Regions from separate parts of the Streptomyces sp. BL1 genome, predicted to be linked through region 1. Evidence: predicted binding sites of a transcription regulator. Region 1 holds the regulator's gene; the other holds the start of a gene.

Region 1 (7,720 bases):
TTACCCATTCTCGCGGGCGCGCTGTAGTCGACGCGGCGGTGATTTGCGTCGCTGAGGCCACCCTCAGCGATCACCCCGTCCAGACTTCTCCGGACCCTATCCGACCTGCGAAAACAGTGCTCGTGCGCATAAGAGTTGAGTCGGGGGGACTAAGGTCCGTTGACGCCAGGGGATCCGTCGTGCACTCTTGAGTCAGCTTCACTCAAGACATCAGCTGGAGGAACACGAAATGGCACGTGCGGTCGGCATCGACCTGGGTACGACGAACTCCGTCGTCAGTGTGCTCGAAGGCGGTGAGCCCACCGTCATCGCGAACGCGGAGGGCGCCAGGACCACGCCGTCCGTTGTCGCCTTCGCGAAGAACGGCGAGGTGCTGGTCGGCGAGGTCGCCAAGCGCCAGGCTGTCACGAACGTGGACAGGACGGTCCGGTCGGTCAAGCGCCACATGGGCACCGACTGGAAGATCGACCTGGACGGCAAGGACTTCAACCCGCAGCAGATGAGCGCCTTCATCCTGCAGAAGCTGAAGCGCGACGCGGAGTCCTACCTGGGCGACAAGGTCACCGACGCCGTCGTGACCGTCCCGGCGTACTTCAACGACGCGGAGCGGCAGGCCACCAAGGAGGCCGGCGAGATCGCGGGCCTCAACGTCCTGCGCATCGTCAACGAGCCCACTGCCGCGGCCCTCGCGTACGGCCTGGAGAAGGAAGACCAGACCATCCTGGTCTTCGACCTCGGTGGCGGTACGTTCGACGTCTCGCTGCTGGAGATCGGCGACGGCGTCGTCGAGGTGAAGGCCACCAACGGTGACAACCACCTCGGCGGTGACGACTGGGACCAGCGGATCGTCGACCACCTGGTCAAGCAGTTCAACTCCGGGCACGGCGTGGACCTGTCCAAGGACAAGATGGCGCTCCAGCGTCTCCGCGAGGCCGCGGAGAAGGCGAAGATCGAGCTGTCCTCGTCCTCCGAGACCACGATCAACCTGCCCTACATCACGGCCTCCTCCGAGGGCCCGCTGCACCTGGACGAGAAGCTGACGCGCTCTCAGTTCCAGCAGCTGACCTCGGACCTGCTGGAGCGGTGCAAGACGCCGTTCAACAACGTCATCAAGGACGCCGGCATCCAGCTGTCCGAGATCGACCACGTGGTGCTCGTCGGCGGTTCGACCCGTATGCCGGCCGTCGCCGACATGGTCAAGGACCTGACCGGCGGCAAGGACGCCAACAAGGGCGTCAACCCGGACGAGGTCGTCGCCATCGGCGCCAGCCTGCAGGCCGGTGTGCTCAAGGGTGAGGTCAAGGACGTCCTGCTGCTGGACGTCACCCCGCTGTCCCTCGGTATCGAGACCAAGGGCGGCATCATGACCAAGCTCATCGAGCGCAACACCACGATTCCGACGAAGCGTTCGGAGACCTTCACCACGGCCGAGGACAACCAGCCGTCGGTGCAGATCCAGGTCTTCCAGGGCGAGCGCGAGATCGCGGCGTACAACAAGAAGCTCGGCATGTTCGAGCTGACCGGCCTCCCCCCGGCCCCGCGGAACGTCCCGCAGATCGAGGTCACCTTCGACATCGACGCGAACGGCATCATGCACGTGTCGGCGAAGGACCTCGGCACCGGCAAGGAACAGAAGATGCAGGTCACCGGCGGGTCCAGCCTGCCGAAGGACGACATCGAGCGCATGATGCGCGAGGCCGAGCAGTACGCCGACGAGGACGCCAAGCGCCGTGAGTCGGCCGAGACGCGGAACCAGGCCGAGCAGCTCGTCTACACGACCGAGAAGTTCCTCGAGGACAACGCGGACAAGGTCGAGGCCGAGGTCAAGACCGAGGTGGAGACCGCCGTCGGCGACCTCAAGGAGAAGCTGAAGGGCGAGGACACCGCGGCGATCCGCGAGGCCAGCGAGAAGGTCGCGGCCACCAGCCAGAAGCTGGGCCAGGCCATGTACGCCGACGCGCAGGCCGCCCAGGCCGGCGACGGCGCCGAGGGTGCCCAGGCCGGTGCCGGCGAGGCCAAGGCCGAGGGCCAGGACGACGACGTCGTCGACGCCGAGATCGTGGACGACGACCAGCAGAAGCCGAAGGACGGTGCAGCGTGACGGAGGAGACCCCGGGCTCCCCCAAGGAGTCCGACGTCCCCGCCGACGCCGTACAGCCCGAGGACGCTGCGGCGCAGGCCGCCGGCTCCGCCCCCGCCGACGAGGCGGCGGGCGGGCCGGCGGCCCCGGCCGGGGACGAGACCCTGCAGGACATGCCGGACGCACAGGACGCCTCGCTCGTGGCGCAGCTCGACCAGACCCGGACGGCGCTCCATGAGCGCACCCAGGATCTGCAGCGGCTGCAGGCGGAGTTCCAGAACTACCGCCGCCGTGTCGAGCGGGACCGTGCCGCGGTCAAGGAGACCGCCGTCGCGAATCTGCTGACGGAACTCCTGCCGGTGCTCGACGACATCGGTCGCGCCCGGGACCACGGCGAACTCGTCGGCGGCTTCAAGTCGGTGGCGGAGTCGCTGGAGATGGTCGCGGCGAAGATGGGCCTGATGCAGTTCGGCAAGGAGGGCGAGCCCTTCGACCCGACCGTGCACGAGGCGCTGATGCACTCGTACTCGCCCGAGGTCACCGAGACCACGTGCGTGCAGATCCTTCAGCCCGGGTACCGGATCGGCGAGCGTACGATCCGCCCCGCGCGGGTCGGCGTCGCCGAGCCGCAGCCCGGCGCGTCGGGTCCCGCGGGTGCGGCGCAGGACGGGGACAGTGCTGAAGACGAGGAGACCGGTGGCCCGGACGAGGGCTGACGCCCACGCCGGGAAGTTCGGTATACGGGAGGAGGGACGTCGGGGATGAGCACCAAGGACTTCATCGAGAAGGACTACTACAAGGTCCTCGGCGTCCCCAAGGACGCCACCGAGGCCGAGATCAAGAAGGCGTACCGGAAGCTCGCCCGCGAGAACCATCCGGACGCCAACCGCGGTGACCCGAAGGCCGAGGAGCGTTTCAAGGACGCGTCCGAGGCGTACGACGTGCTCGGCGACGCCAAGCGGCGCAAGGAGTACGACGAGGCCCGCTCGCTCTTCGGCAACGGCGGCTACCGTCCCGGCGGTGCCGGGGGACCCGGCGGCGGCAGCTTCAACTTCGACTTGGGCGACCTGTTCGGCGGAACCCAGCCCGGCGGGGCCGGCGGCCCCGCCGGCGCGGGCGGTGCCGGCGGCTTCGGCGGCGGGCTCGGCGACGTGTTCGGCGGGCTGTTCAACCGCGGCGGCGCCGGCACCCGTACGCAGCCGCGGCGCGGTCAGGACGTCGAGTCCGAGGTGACGCTGAGCTTCACCGAGGCGGTGGACGGGGCCACGGTCCCGCTCCGGATGTCCTCCTCGGCGGCGTGCAAGGCGTGTTCGGGCACCGGCGACAAGAACGGCACGCCCCGGGTGTGCCCCACCTGTGTCGGCACCGGGCAGGTCTCGCGCGGGACGGGCGGCGGCTTCTCGCTGACCGACCCGTGCCGGGACTGCAAGGGCCGCGGTCTGATCGCCGAGACTCCCTGCGACACCTGCAAGGGGTCGGGCAGGGCGACGAGTTCGCGCACCATGCAGGTCCGCATTCCCGCCGGGGTCTCCGACGGGCAGCGGATCCGGCTGCGCGGCAAGGGCGCCCCGGGGGAGCGCGGCGGTCCGAACGGAGATCTCTACGTCGTGGTGAACGTCGACGAGCACCCGGTGTTCGGGCGCAAGGGCGACAACCTCACCGTCACCGTGCCCGTCTCCTTCCCGGAGGCGGCGCTCGGCGGTGAGATAAAGGTGCCCACGCTCGGCGGGCCCCCCGTCACCCTCAAGCTGCCGCCCGGCACGCCGAGCGGCCGCACCATGCGGGCACGCGGCAAGGGCGCGGCGCGCAAGGACGGCACCCGGGGAGACCTGCTGGTCACCATCGAGGTGTCGGTGCCGAAGGACCTGACGGACAAGGCGAAGGACACGCTGGAGTCCTACCGCGACGCGACAGCGGGCGAGGAGGATCTCCGCGCGGCGCTGTTCGAGGCCGCGAAGGGAGACTGAGCCCGGACCCCCAGGCGTAGAGAACCGGTCATGGCCGCGAAGGGAGACTGAAGGTGAATGGCCGAGGCGGACGCAGGCACAACCCGTATGAGCTGACCGAGGAGACGCCTGTCTACGTCATCTCGGTGGCCGCTCAGCTCTCCGGTCTGCACCCGCAGACCCTGCGCCAGTACGACCGGCTCGGCCTGGTCTCTCCCGACCGCACGGCCGGGCGTGGCCGGCGCTATTCGGCGCGGGACATCGAACTCCTGCGCCAGGTCCAGCAGTTGAGCCAGGACGAGGGCATCAACCTGGCCGGCATCAAGCGCATCATCGAGCTGGAGAACCAGGTCACCGCGCTCCAGTCGCGGGTCGCCGAGCTCCAGCAGGCGGTGGAGGGCGCGGCGGCGGCGATGCAGCAGCGCGAGGCGCAGGTGCACCAGTCGTACCGCCGCGATCTGGTGCCCTATCAGGATGTGCAGCAGTCCAGCGCGCTGGTGGTCTGGCGGCCCAAGAAGCGCCGGGACTGACGGCGCGGCGGTGCGCCGCCGACGCGCGACGAAGCCCCCTCCGTACGGCGTACGGCGGGGGCTTCCGTGTCCGGTGTGCCGGCCGTCAGCCGCGCAGGGCGCTGCTGCTCATGGTGCGGTCCACGGCGATGTGCACCAGGACCCGTTCCGGGTTGGGGCGGGGCGTACGGCCGTAGCGCTCCTCGAAGCGGCGCTCCGCGTCGGCCACGTCCTCCGCGTCCGTACGGATGCGGGCCCGGCCCTCCAGGGTGGCCCAGTGGTGGCCCTCGACCTGGCAGAGCGCGACCCGCATGCCGTTGTCGCCGGCGGCGAGGATGTTGCGGACCTTGCGGCTGCCGCGGCTCGCGATCACCCGCGCGGTGCCGGTCTCCGGTTCGTACGTGACGCTGACGGGCACCACGTGCGGGGTGCCGTTCGGTCGGATGGTGGTGAGGGTCGCGTAGTGCTTCGCGCGCCAGAACTCCGTGAAGGCGGGTCCGGGGGCGGTGGCCGCGGTGGCCGGTTCGGAGGTGGTCATGGGGAACGAATGTAGCCCCTACAGAGTTGAGTGGAATAGACTCAACTTGATGGATGCTGAAGCAGTCAGAGGGTAGTGCGGACAACGACATAGGAGGAGCGCACGACAGTGGACGCCGAGCTGACCAACAAGAGCCGGGACGCGATCAGCGCGGCCAACGACCGCGCCATCGGGGACGGGCACCCGGACATCACCCCGGCCCATCTGCTTCTCGCCCTGCTGGAGGGCGAGGACAACGAGAACATCCAGGATCTGATCGTCGAGGTCGGCGCCGACCAGGCCGCGCTGCGCTCCGGCGCCGAGCGGCAGCTGGCCGCCCTCCCCAAGGTGCAGGGCTCGACCGTCGCGAAGCCGCAGCCCGACCGTGAGCTGCTGGCCGTCATCGCGGACGCGAGCCAGCGCGCCAAGGAGCTCGGCGACGCCTATGTGTCCACCGAGCACCTGCTGATCGGCATCGCGGCCAAGGGCGGCGAGTCCGGCAGGGTGCTCTCCGAGCAGGGCGCCTCCGACAAGAAGCTGCTGGACGCCTTCCAGGAGTCGCGCGGCAGCAAGCGCGTCACGAACGCCGACCCGGAGGGCACGTACAAGGCGCTGGAGAAGTTCGGCACCGACCTCACCGCCTCGGCCCGCGAGGGCCGGCTGGACCCGGTGATCGGGCGCGACCAGGAGATCCGCCGCGTCGTGCAGGTGCTCTCCCGGCGTACGAAGAACAACCCGGTGCTGATCGGCGAGCCCGGCGTCGGCAAGACCGCCGTCGTCGAGGGGCTGGCCCAGCGCATCGTGAAGGGCGACGTGCCCGAGTCCCTGCGGAACAAGCGGCTCGTCGCGCTGGACCTGGGCGCCATGGTGGCCGGGGCGAAGTACCGCGGCGAGTTCGAGGAGCGGCTGAAGACCGTGCTCTCCGAGATCAAGGAGAGCGACGGGCAGGTCATCACCTTCATCGACGAGCTGCACACCGTCGTCGGCGCGGGCGCCGGGGGCGACTCCGCGATGGACGCGGGCAACATGCTCAAGCCGATGCTGGCCCGCGGCGAGCTGCGGATGGTCGGTGCGACGACCCTCGACGAGTACCGCGAGCGGATCGAGAAGGACGCCGCGCTGGAGCGCCGCTTCCAGCAGGTGCTGGTGTCCGAGCCGACCGTCGAGGACTCCATCGCGATCCTGCGCGGCCTGAAGAGCCGTTACGAGGCGCACCACAAGGTGCAGATCTCCGACGGCGCGCTGGTGGCCGCCGCCGCGCTCTCCGACCGGTACATCACGTCCCGGTTCCTCCCGGACAAGGCCATCGACCTCGTGGACGAGTCCGCTTCCCGGCTGCGGATGGAGATCGACTCGTCCCCGGTCGAGATCGACGAACTCCAGCGTTCGGTGGACCGGTTGAAGATGGAGGAGCTGGCGCTCACCAACGAGACCGACCCCGGTTCCGTCCAGCGGCTGGAGCGGCTCCGCCGCGAACTCGCCGACCGCGAGGAGGAGCTGCGCGGTCTCACGGCCCGCTGGGAGAAGGAGAAGCAGGGGCTGAACCGCGTCGGCGAGCTGAAGGAGAAGCTCGACGAGCTGCGCGGCCAGGCCGAACGCTCCCAGCGGGACGGCGACTTCGCCGCCGCCTCGCAGCTGCTGTACGGCGAGATCCCCACCCTGGAGCGGGAGCTGGAGGAGGCGTCGGCCGCCGAGGAGGCCGCCGCGTCCGAGGGCACCGCCAAGGACACGATGGTCAAGGACGAGGTCGGCGCGGACGACATCGCCGACGTCGTCGCCTCGTGGACGGGCATCCCGGCGGGCCGGCTGCTGGAGGGCGAGACGCAGAAGCTGCTGCGCATGGAGGACGAGCTGGGCAGGCGGCTGATCGGCCAGTCGCAGGCCGTCCGCGCGGTCTCCGACGCCGTACGCCGCACCCGGGCCGGTATCGCCGACCCGGACCGGCCCACGGGCTCGTTCCTCTTCCTCGGCCCGACCGGTGTCGGCAAGACCGAACTGGCCAAGTCCCTCGCGGACTTCCTCTTCGACGACGAGCGGGCGATGGTCCGCATCGACATGAGCGAGTACAGCGAGAAGCACAGCGTCGCGCGGCTGGTCGGCGCCCCGCCCGGCTACGTCGGGTACGAGGAGGGCGGCCAGCTCACCGAGGCGGTGCGGCGGCGCCCGTACAGCGTCGTGCTGCTGGACGAGGTGGAGAAGGCGCACCACGAGGTCTTCGACATCCTGCTCCAGGTGCTCGACGACGGGCGGCTCACCGACGGGCAGGGCCGGACCGTGGACTTCCGCAACACCATCCTGGTGCTGACCTCCAACCTCGGCAGCCAGCACCTCGTCGACCCGCTGGAGAAGGAGGAGGAGAAGCGGGAGAAGGTCCTCGCGACCGTACGGGCCTCCTTCCGCCCCGAGTTCCTCAACCGGCTGGACGACCTGGTGGTCTTCTCCGCGCTCAGCGGTGCGGAGTTGAGCAGCATCGCGCAGCTGCAGATCGACTCGCTGCAGCGGCGGCTCGCCGACCGGCGGCTCACCCTGGACGTCACACCGGCCGCGCTCAAGTGGCTGGCCAGCGAGGGCAACGACCCGGCGTACGGGGCGCGCCCGCTGCGGCGTCTCGTGCAGACGGCCATCGGCGACCAGCTCGCCCGCGAGATCCTCTCGGGCGAGGTCCAGG
Region 2 (7,720 bases), 1.2 Mb from region 1:
TGGTGGAGGGCCTGCGGAACGCGCCCGACGGCTCCGGCTTCTTCACCGCCGCCGCCGACCCGGAGGTGGCGGCCCGCGCGGTGACGGGCTCGACGCCGCGTACGGAGGTGCGGGCACTGCTCGCCCTCACCGACGGCGCGACGCGCTGGACGGAGGTGTTCCGGCTCGGCGACTGGGCGGACCTGTTCGGGCTCGTCCGCAAGGAGGGGCCGGACGCGCTCGTCTCGCGGGTGCGGGCCGCGGAGCGCGAGGGCGCTCCGCGGGGGAAGCGGCACGATGACGCTTCGGCGCTGTTCGTCGGGCTCTGAGGTTCCGGGGCGCCGTCTCGTGTGCCCCGCGGCTTTGTGGGGCGGGTGCGGTTCCGCTGGGGTTTGCGCAGTTCCCCGCGCCCCTTATCTCGCGCCGTTCCCCGCGCCCCTGAATTCGCGCCGTCCCCCGCGCCCCTGCGGTCAGGCCTCCGCGTCGCCCAGCGAGTTGAACCGGTGCAGCAGTCTGGCCAGTTCGCCGATCTCGACGGGGTCCCACGCGGAGAGCTTGCGCCGGTACTCGGCGCGGCGCGCGTCCCGTACCCGTGTGAACCGTTCCCTGCCCTCGTCGGTCAGCGTCAGCACGGAGGCCCTGCCGTCCGCCGGATCGGGGGTGCGGGTGATCAGGCCGAGGCTTTCGAGGGCGCGCAGCTGACGGCTGATGGTGGCCTTGCCGACGCCGAAGTAGCCGGCCAGATCGGTGGCCCGCTGCGGGCCCGCGTCCTCCAGCCGCACCAGCAGGCCGTACGCGGCGGGCTCCAGGTCCGGGTGCACCTCCCGGGCCAGCTCGCCCGAGCTCGCGCGGGCACGGCGCAGGAAGACCGCCAGTTCGCGCTCCAAGTCGAGGTACTCGGGGCTGTTGTCATCCGGGTTGCCGTCGTCCACACCGATTCCCATGAAGAAAGTTTCCGCCGGTCGGCCACGATCGTCGCAGCCCTCCCCAGTATTTCGCAGGACTGGACCACCGGCGGCACGCAGCCCCTCTTCCGCCTCCCCATCTACGCGCGTACGTTTCCGCTGCGGTGCCCGCACCCGGGCACTCCCCGCACGGCACAGCGCATCCGTTCCACCGCCCCCTCTCCATCCCACAGAGGTACTCGGAGGCAGCGATGTCCAGCAACGGATCACGTACCACCGGCGGCAGACGCGCCAGACGCACCGCGCGGCTCCTGCTCGCGGCACTCGCCCTGCCGCTCGCACTCACCCTCGCCCTGCCGGGCACGTCGTCGGCCGCGACGGGCGATGTCCCCGGCGGCGGGAAGATCCGTCCGGGCCAGGCCTGGATGGGCGCCGGCGTGCAGCAGCACGAGGGCGACCCGACGGACGGCACCCCGCCGCCCTCGCTCGCGGCGACCGTCGAGGGCGTGGACGTGAGCAGCCACCAGGGGAACGTCAACTGGGCGTCCCTGTGGAACAGCGGCGTCAAGTGGGCGTACGCGAAAGCCACCGAAGGGACGAGCTACAAGAACCCGTACTTCGGCCAGCAGTACAACGGCTCCTACAGCGCCGGGATGATCCGCGGCGCGTACCACTTCGCCCTGCCGGGCAACTCCAGCGGAGCGGCACAGGCCAACTTCTTCGTCGACAACGGCGGTGGCTGGAGCCGGGACGGCAAGACGCTGCCGGGCGTGCTCGACATCGAGTACAACCCGTACGGCGCGACCTGCTACGGCAAGTCCCAGAGCGCGATGGTCAGTTGGATCCGCGACTTCGTGAACACGTACAAGGCGCGCACGGGACGGGACGCCGTCATCTACACGACCACCAACTGGTGGACGCAGTGCACCGGCAACAACGCGGGCTTCGGCGCCAATCCGCTGTGGATCGCCCGCTACGCCTCCTCCCCCGGCACGCTCCCGGCCGGCTGGGGCTTCCACACGTTCTGGCAGTACACCTCGTCGGGGCCGATCGTCGGTGACCACAACGTCTTCAACGGCGCGTACGACCGCCTCCAGGCGATGGCCAACGGCTGACCCCGACCAGGGGCGCGGACAAGGGGCGCGGGGAACTGCGCGAACCCCGGCGGAACCGCACCCGCCCCACAAAGCCGCGGGGCACACGGCGGCACACGAGACGGGCGGCCCCCGAAGGGACCGCCCGTCCGCTGTCCGGCCGCACCCGTCACCGCGCGGCCGGAGTCTCACGCCGGCACACCGTCACCCAGCCGGGCCGGCCAGGCCGCGTCAGGCCGCCACGGCGACCTCACGGTCCGCCGAACGCCCCGGGGTCAGCGCCAGGTCGAGCACCTGGCGGACGTCCGCGACGGGGTGCACGTCGAGACCGTCGAGCACCTCCTGCGGCACGTCGTCCAGATCCGGCTCGTTGCGCTTCGGGATCACCACGGTGGTGATGCCCGCGCGGTGTGCGGCGAGCAGCTTCTGCTTCACCCCGCCGATCGGCAGCACCCGCCCGGTCAGCGACACCTCACCGGTCATCGCCACGTCGGGCCGCACCTGACGGCCGCTCAGCAGGGACGCCAGCGCCGTCGTCATGGTGACGCCCGCGCTCGGCCCGTCCTTGGGCACGGCGCCCGCCGGCACGTGCAGGTGGATGCCGCGCTCCTTCAGGTCGCCGACGGGCAGCTCCGCCTCGGCCCCGCGCGAGCGCAGGTACGAGAGGGCGATGTGCGCCGACTCCTTCATCACGTCGCCCAGCTGTCCGGTCAGGGTGAGGCCGGAGGCACCCGTCTCCGGGTCGGCCAGGGAGGCCTCGACGAAGAGGACGTCGCCGCCCGCGCCGGTCACGGCGAGCCCGGTGGCCACGCCCGGCACGGCGGTGCGCCGCTCGGACGGGTCCTGTGCGGACTCGGGCGTGTGGTGCGGCCGCCCGATCAGCTCGCGCAGCCCGTCCGCGCCGACGGTGAACGGCAGGGTGAGTTCGCCCAGTTCGTTCTTCGCCGCGACCTTGCGCAGCACCCGCGACACGGCCCGCTCCAGGTTCCGTACGCCCGCCTCCCGGGTGTACTCGCCCGCGAGCCTGCGCAGCGCCCCGTCGTCGATGCCGACCTCGTCGCCGTTCAGACCGGCCCGCTCCAGCTGCCGCGGCAGCAGGTGGTCCCGGGCGATGGTGACCTTGTCGTCCTCGGTGTAGCCGTCGAGCTGTACGACCTCCATCCGGTCGAGCAGCGCCTCCGGGATGGCCTCCAGCACGTTGGCGGTGGCCAGGAACACCACGTCGGAGAGGTCGAGTTCGACCTCCAGGTAGTGGTCGCGGAAGGTGTGGTTCTGCGCCGGGTCGAGGACCTCCAGCAGCGCGGCCGCCGGGTCGCCGCGGAAGTCGGAGCCGACCTTGTCGACCTCGTCCAGCAGCACCACCGGGTTCATCGAGCCCGCTTCCTTGATGGCCCGCACGATGCGTCCGGGCAGCGCGCCCACGTACGTACGCCGGTGGCCGCGGATCTCGGCCTCGTCCCGTACACCGCCGAGCGCGACCCGTACGAACTTCCGTCCCATGGACCGCGCGACGGACTCGCCGAGCGAGGTCTTGCCGACGCCGGGCGGGCCGACCAGGGCCAGCACGGCGCCGCCGCGACGGCCGCCGACGACGCCCAGGCCGCGCTCGTCACGGCGCTTGCGCACCGCGAGGTACTCGGTGATGCGCTCCTTCACGTCGGTCAGCCCCGCGTGGTCCTCGTCCAGCACCCGCTGGGCGCCGGCGATGTCGTACGCGTCCTCGGTCCGCTCGTTCCAGGGCAGCTCCAGGACGGTGTCCAGCCAGGTGCGGATCCAGCTGCCCTCGGGGGACTGGTCGCTGGACCGCTCCAGCTTGTCGACCTCCTTGAGCGCCGCCTTCTTCACGTCGGCGGGCAGGTCGGCGGCCTCGACGCGGGCGCGGTAGTCCTCGTTCTCGTCCTCGGGGTCGCCGTTCAGCTCGGACAGTTCCTTGCGCACGGCGTCGAGCTGGCGCCGCAGCAGGAACTCGCGCTGCTGCTTGTCGACGCCCTCCTGGACGTCCTTCGCGATGGACTCGGCCACGTCCTGCTCGGCGAGGTGCTCGCGCAGCGACTCGGTGGCGAAGCGCAGCCGCTCGACCGGGTCGGTGGTCTCCAGCAGCGTGACCTTCTGCTCGGTGGACAGGAACGGCGAGTATCCGGCGTTGTCCGCGAGCTGCCCGACGTCGTCGAGCTGCTGCACACGGTCCACGACCTGCCAGGCGCCGCGCTTGCGCAGCCAGTCGGTCGCGAGGGCCTTGTACTCCTTCATCTGTTCGGCCACCTGGCCGGGTACGGGATCGGGTCCCGCCTCCTCGGCCTCGGTGCCCTCCACCCACAGGGCGGCACCCGGTCCTGTCGTACCGGCGCCGATGCGGATGCGGCGCAGACCGCGGATCAGCGCGCCGGGGTCGCCGTCGGCGAGCCTGCCGACCTGCTCCACCCGGCCGAGCACGCCGATGCCCGCGTAATTCCCGTCCACCCGAGGAACAAGCAGCACCTGCGGCTTGTCCCCCTTCTGTACGGCGGCTTGCGCGGCCTCCACGGCCGCACGCACCTCGTTGTCGGACAGATCCAGCGGCACCACCATCCCCGGCAGCACGATCTCGTCACCGAGCGGCAGCACGGGCAGGGTGAGCGTTGTGGACGTCGAAGCCATGATCTCTCCCTCGGCAGGCAAGTTGAGCTATGCCCACTCAATGCATGCGAGGGGTCCGGATGTTCCTGCGGAGAGCACGCGTTCGCTGTGGGCGATCAGGCGCCCGCAATCGGCTGGCACCGGCCTCCCCTGGAACGCCAGGATGTGCGCATGCCTGACCCGTCCACCGAACCCGTCACGCTGGACCGCCGCGAAGGACCGTACGGAGAGGTCGCGCTGCGGCGGCACGGCGAACGTCTGCAGATCATCGCCAACGGCTGCTTTCTCATGGACACCTCCGACGGCCGCTCCGAACGCCTCCTGGTCCGGGCCGCGCTGCGCGAGCTCGGCCCGCGGGAATCGCCGGCGCTGCTCATCGGCGGCCTGGGCGTGGGCTTCTCGCTGGCGGAGGCGGCGGCGGAGCCGCGCTGGGGACGCATCGCGGTCGTCGAGCGGGAGGACGCGGTCATCGACTGGCACCGGGACGGCGGCCCGCTGTCCACCGTGACGGCCGACGCGCTGCGCGACCCGCGTACGGAGGTGCTGCACACCGACCTCGTCGCACTCGTGAAGGAATCCGGCGTCCCCTTCGACGCGATCTGCCTGGACATCGACAACGGTCCGGACTGGACAGTCGGCGACGAGAACGGCACCCTCTACTCCCCCGCCGGACTCGCCGCCTGCCGCGAGCGGCTGACGCCGGGCGGGGTGCTGGCCGTCTGGTCCGCGCAGCCCTCCTCGACATTCGAGGAAACATTGTGGAATGCCGGATTCAGCAGGGTCCGCACCGAAGAGATCCCCGTCGTCCGAGGCGTCCCCGACGTGGTTCACTTCGCAACCAAACCGGCATAGCCGCAGCCCACACACGGCCCTTACGCTGCTGCCAGCACGCACACGAACCAGTCACACGAACCGCGGGGCGAACGCAGGGGCGGGGCCGAATGGACCAGAACACCACAACACCGACACAAGGCACACACGCCAACAGCGCTGCCGCCGCGACGACTCCTGGCGCACAACGCCGCATCCTCGTCGTCGAGGACGACCCGACCATCGTCGACGCCATAGCGATGCGACTGCGCGCCGAGGGATTCCAGGTGCAGACGGCCGGCGACGGCCCCGCCGCCGTGGACACCGCCGAGGCGTGGCAGCCGGACCTCATCGTCCTCGACGTGATGCTGCCGGGCTTCGACGGGCTGGAGGTGTGCCGGCGGGTGCAGGCGCAGCGCCCCGTACCCGTCCTGATGCTGACCGCGCGGGACGACGAGACCGACATGCTCGTCGGCCTCGGGGTCGGCGCGGACGACTACATGACCAAGCCGTTCTCGATGCGCGAGGTGGCGGCGCGGGTGCACGTGCTGCTGCGCCGCGTCGAGCGGGCGACGCTCGCGGCGCACACGCCGCGCAGCGGCATCCTCCGGCTCGGCGAGCTGGAGATCGACCACGCGCAGCGCCGGGTGCGGGTCACCGGCGAGGACGTCCATCTGACCCCCACCGAGTTCGACCTGCTGGTCTGCCTCGCGCACTCGCCCCGTGCGGTGCTCTCGCGCGAGCAGCTGCTCGCCGAGGTGTGGGACTGGGCCGACGCCTCCGGTACGCGGACCGTCGACAGCCACATCAAGGCCCTCCGCCGGAAGATCGGCGCCGACCGCATCCGTACGGTGCACGGCGTCGGGTACGCCCTCGAGACTCCCGCCCCCGCGGCGCCGGCCGGTGAGAGTTCCTGAGCCGGTCAGCCGGGCCTGGACGCGGCTGTGGGAGAGCCGCGCCCGGGCCCGGCTGTGGGAGGCCCTGCGGCCGCTGGATCCGTACCGTTCCGTGAAGGCGGCGCTGGGAGCGCTGGTGATCGCGTCCGTCGTGATCACCACGCTGCTCGCGCTGTTCGCGGTGCACTCGGCGACCGAACTGCGCGTGATCACCATCTTCTCGATCATCGCCTCGCTGCTGATCACCCAGTTCGTGGCGCAGTCGCTGACCGCGCCGCTGGACGAGATGACGGACGCGGCACGGGCGATGGCCGACGGCGACTACTCGCGCCGCGTGGAGCAGGTGCGGCGGGACGAATTCGGCGAGCTGGCCGAGACGTTCAACAAGATGGCCGCCGATCTGGAGTCCGTCGACCAGCACCGCAAGGAGCTGGTCGCGAACGTCTCGCACGAGCTGCGCACCCCGATCGCCGCGCTCCGCGCCGTACTGGAGAACGTGGTCGACGGGGTCTCGGAAGCGGACCCGGAGACGATGCGGACGGCGCTCGCGCAGACCGAACGGCTGGGCCGGCTCGTCGACCACCTCCTCGACCTCTCCCGTCTCGACAACGGTGTGGTGCCGCTGCACGCACGCCGGTTCGAGGTGTGGCCGTACCTCGCGGGCGTGCTCAAGGAGGCCAACATGAGCAAGGGGTCCGGGCACGCACGCACCGACGTCCATCTGCATCTGGACGTGTCGCCGCCCGAACTGACCGCGCACGCCGACGCGGAACGCCTGCACCAGGTCGTGGCCAACCTCATCGACAACGCGGTCAAGCACAGTCCGGCGCACGGGCGCGTGACAGTGCGCGCCCGGCGCGGCGGCGGCGAGGAGAGCCTGGAGGTCGAGGTCCTGGACGAGGGCGCGGGGATACCCGAGGCCGAACGGGCCACCGTCTTCGAGCGGTTCAACCGTACGAAGAACGCGGGCATGGGCACCGGGGCGCAGCGGGCCGGCGGGCAGGGCACCGGCGACGGCGGTACGGGGCTGGGTCTGGCGATCGCGCGCTGGGCGGTCGATCTGCACGGCGGCTCGATCCGGGTGGCTGAATCTCCCCGTGGGTGCCGGATCAGGGTCACACTTCCGGGTTTGCGTGAATCGCGAAGTTGACGCGCGGGGTGGCGAGAGTCGCCGCAGATCAGCGACGTGCGGGGGCATAGGACGCGCAGAGTCGGGTATGCGGTTCCCGATCGCTGCAAAACGTTGTGTGTTTCCCGCCAAATCCTGCGCCGAAACTGCCTTTCTGATGTGACGTGCGCGACGAAGGCCCATGCGGACTGCACCAAACGCCGAGAGAGGCGTAGCCTTTATTCCCGCTGTCCACCACCTAAGGAAGCGGAAGAGGGCGGTTGCCGCCGTGTCGTCACAGTCCCCCAACAG

Evidence for each region. The regulator HspR, encoded in region 1, represses chaperone genes until heat shock. The targets are predictions, from matches to a motif close to TTGAGNNNNNNNNNCTCAA.
Region 2: lon (endopeptidase La) is a predicted target of HspR. The motif match lies at 4,638-4,656, and genes of this name have one in related genera.

The regions. Positions count from the first base shown of each region.
Region 1 covers NZ_JBXYWZ010000002.1:4,106,130-4,113,849, forward strand. The annotation lists gene dnaK (molecular chaperone DnaK) at 230-2,101, shown strand; gene grpE (nucleotide exchange factor GrpE) at 2,098-2,796, shown strand; gene dnaJ (molecular chaperone DnaJ) at 2,842-4,047, shown strand; gene AC3AGO_RS18140 (heat shock protein transcriptional repressor HspR) at 4,101-4,556, shown strand; gene AC3AGO_RS18145 (pyridoxamine 5'-phosphate oxidase family protein) at 4,642-5,073, opposite strand; gene clpB (ATP-dependent chaperone ClpB) at 5,182-7,720, shown strand, end outside.
Region 2 covers NZ_JBXYWZ010000002.1:2,908,138-2,915,857, forward strand. The annotation lists gene AC3AGO_RS12720 (protein phosphatase 2C domain-containing protein) at 1-308, shown strand, start outside; gene AC3AGO_RS12725 (MarR family winged helix-turn-helix transcriptional regulator) at 450-923, opposite strand; gene AC3AGO_RS12730 (lysozyme) at 1,136-1,999, shown strand; gene lon (endopeptidase La) at 2,210-4,615, opposite strand; gene AC3AGO_RS12740 (spermidine synthase family protein) at 4,766-5,446, shown strand; gene AC3AGO_RS12745 (response regulator transcription factor) at 5,536-6,321, shown strand; gene AC3AGO_RS12750 (HAMP domain-containing sensor histidine kinase) at 6,308-7,450, shown strand; gene AC3AGO_RS12755 (multifunctional oxoglutarate decarboxylase/oxoglutarate dehydrogenase thiamine pyrophosphate-binding subunit/dihydrolipoyllysine-residue succinyltransferase subunit) at 7,698-7,720, shown strand, end outside.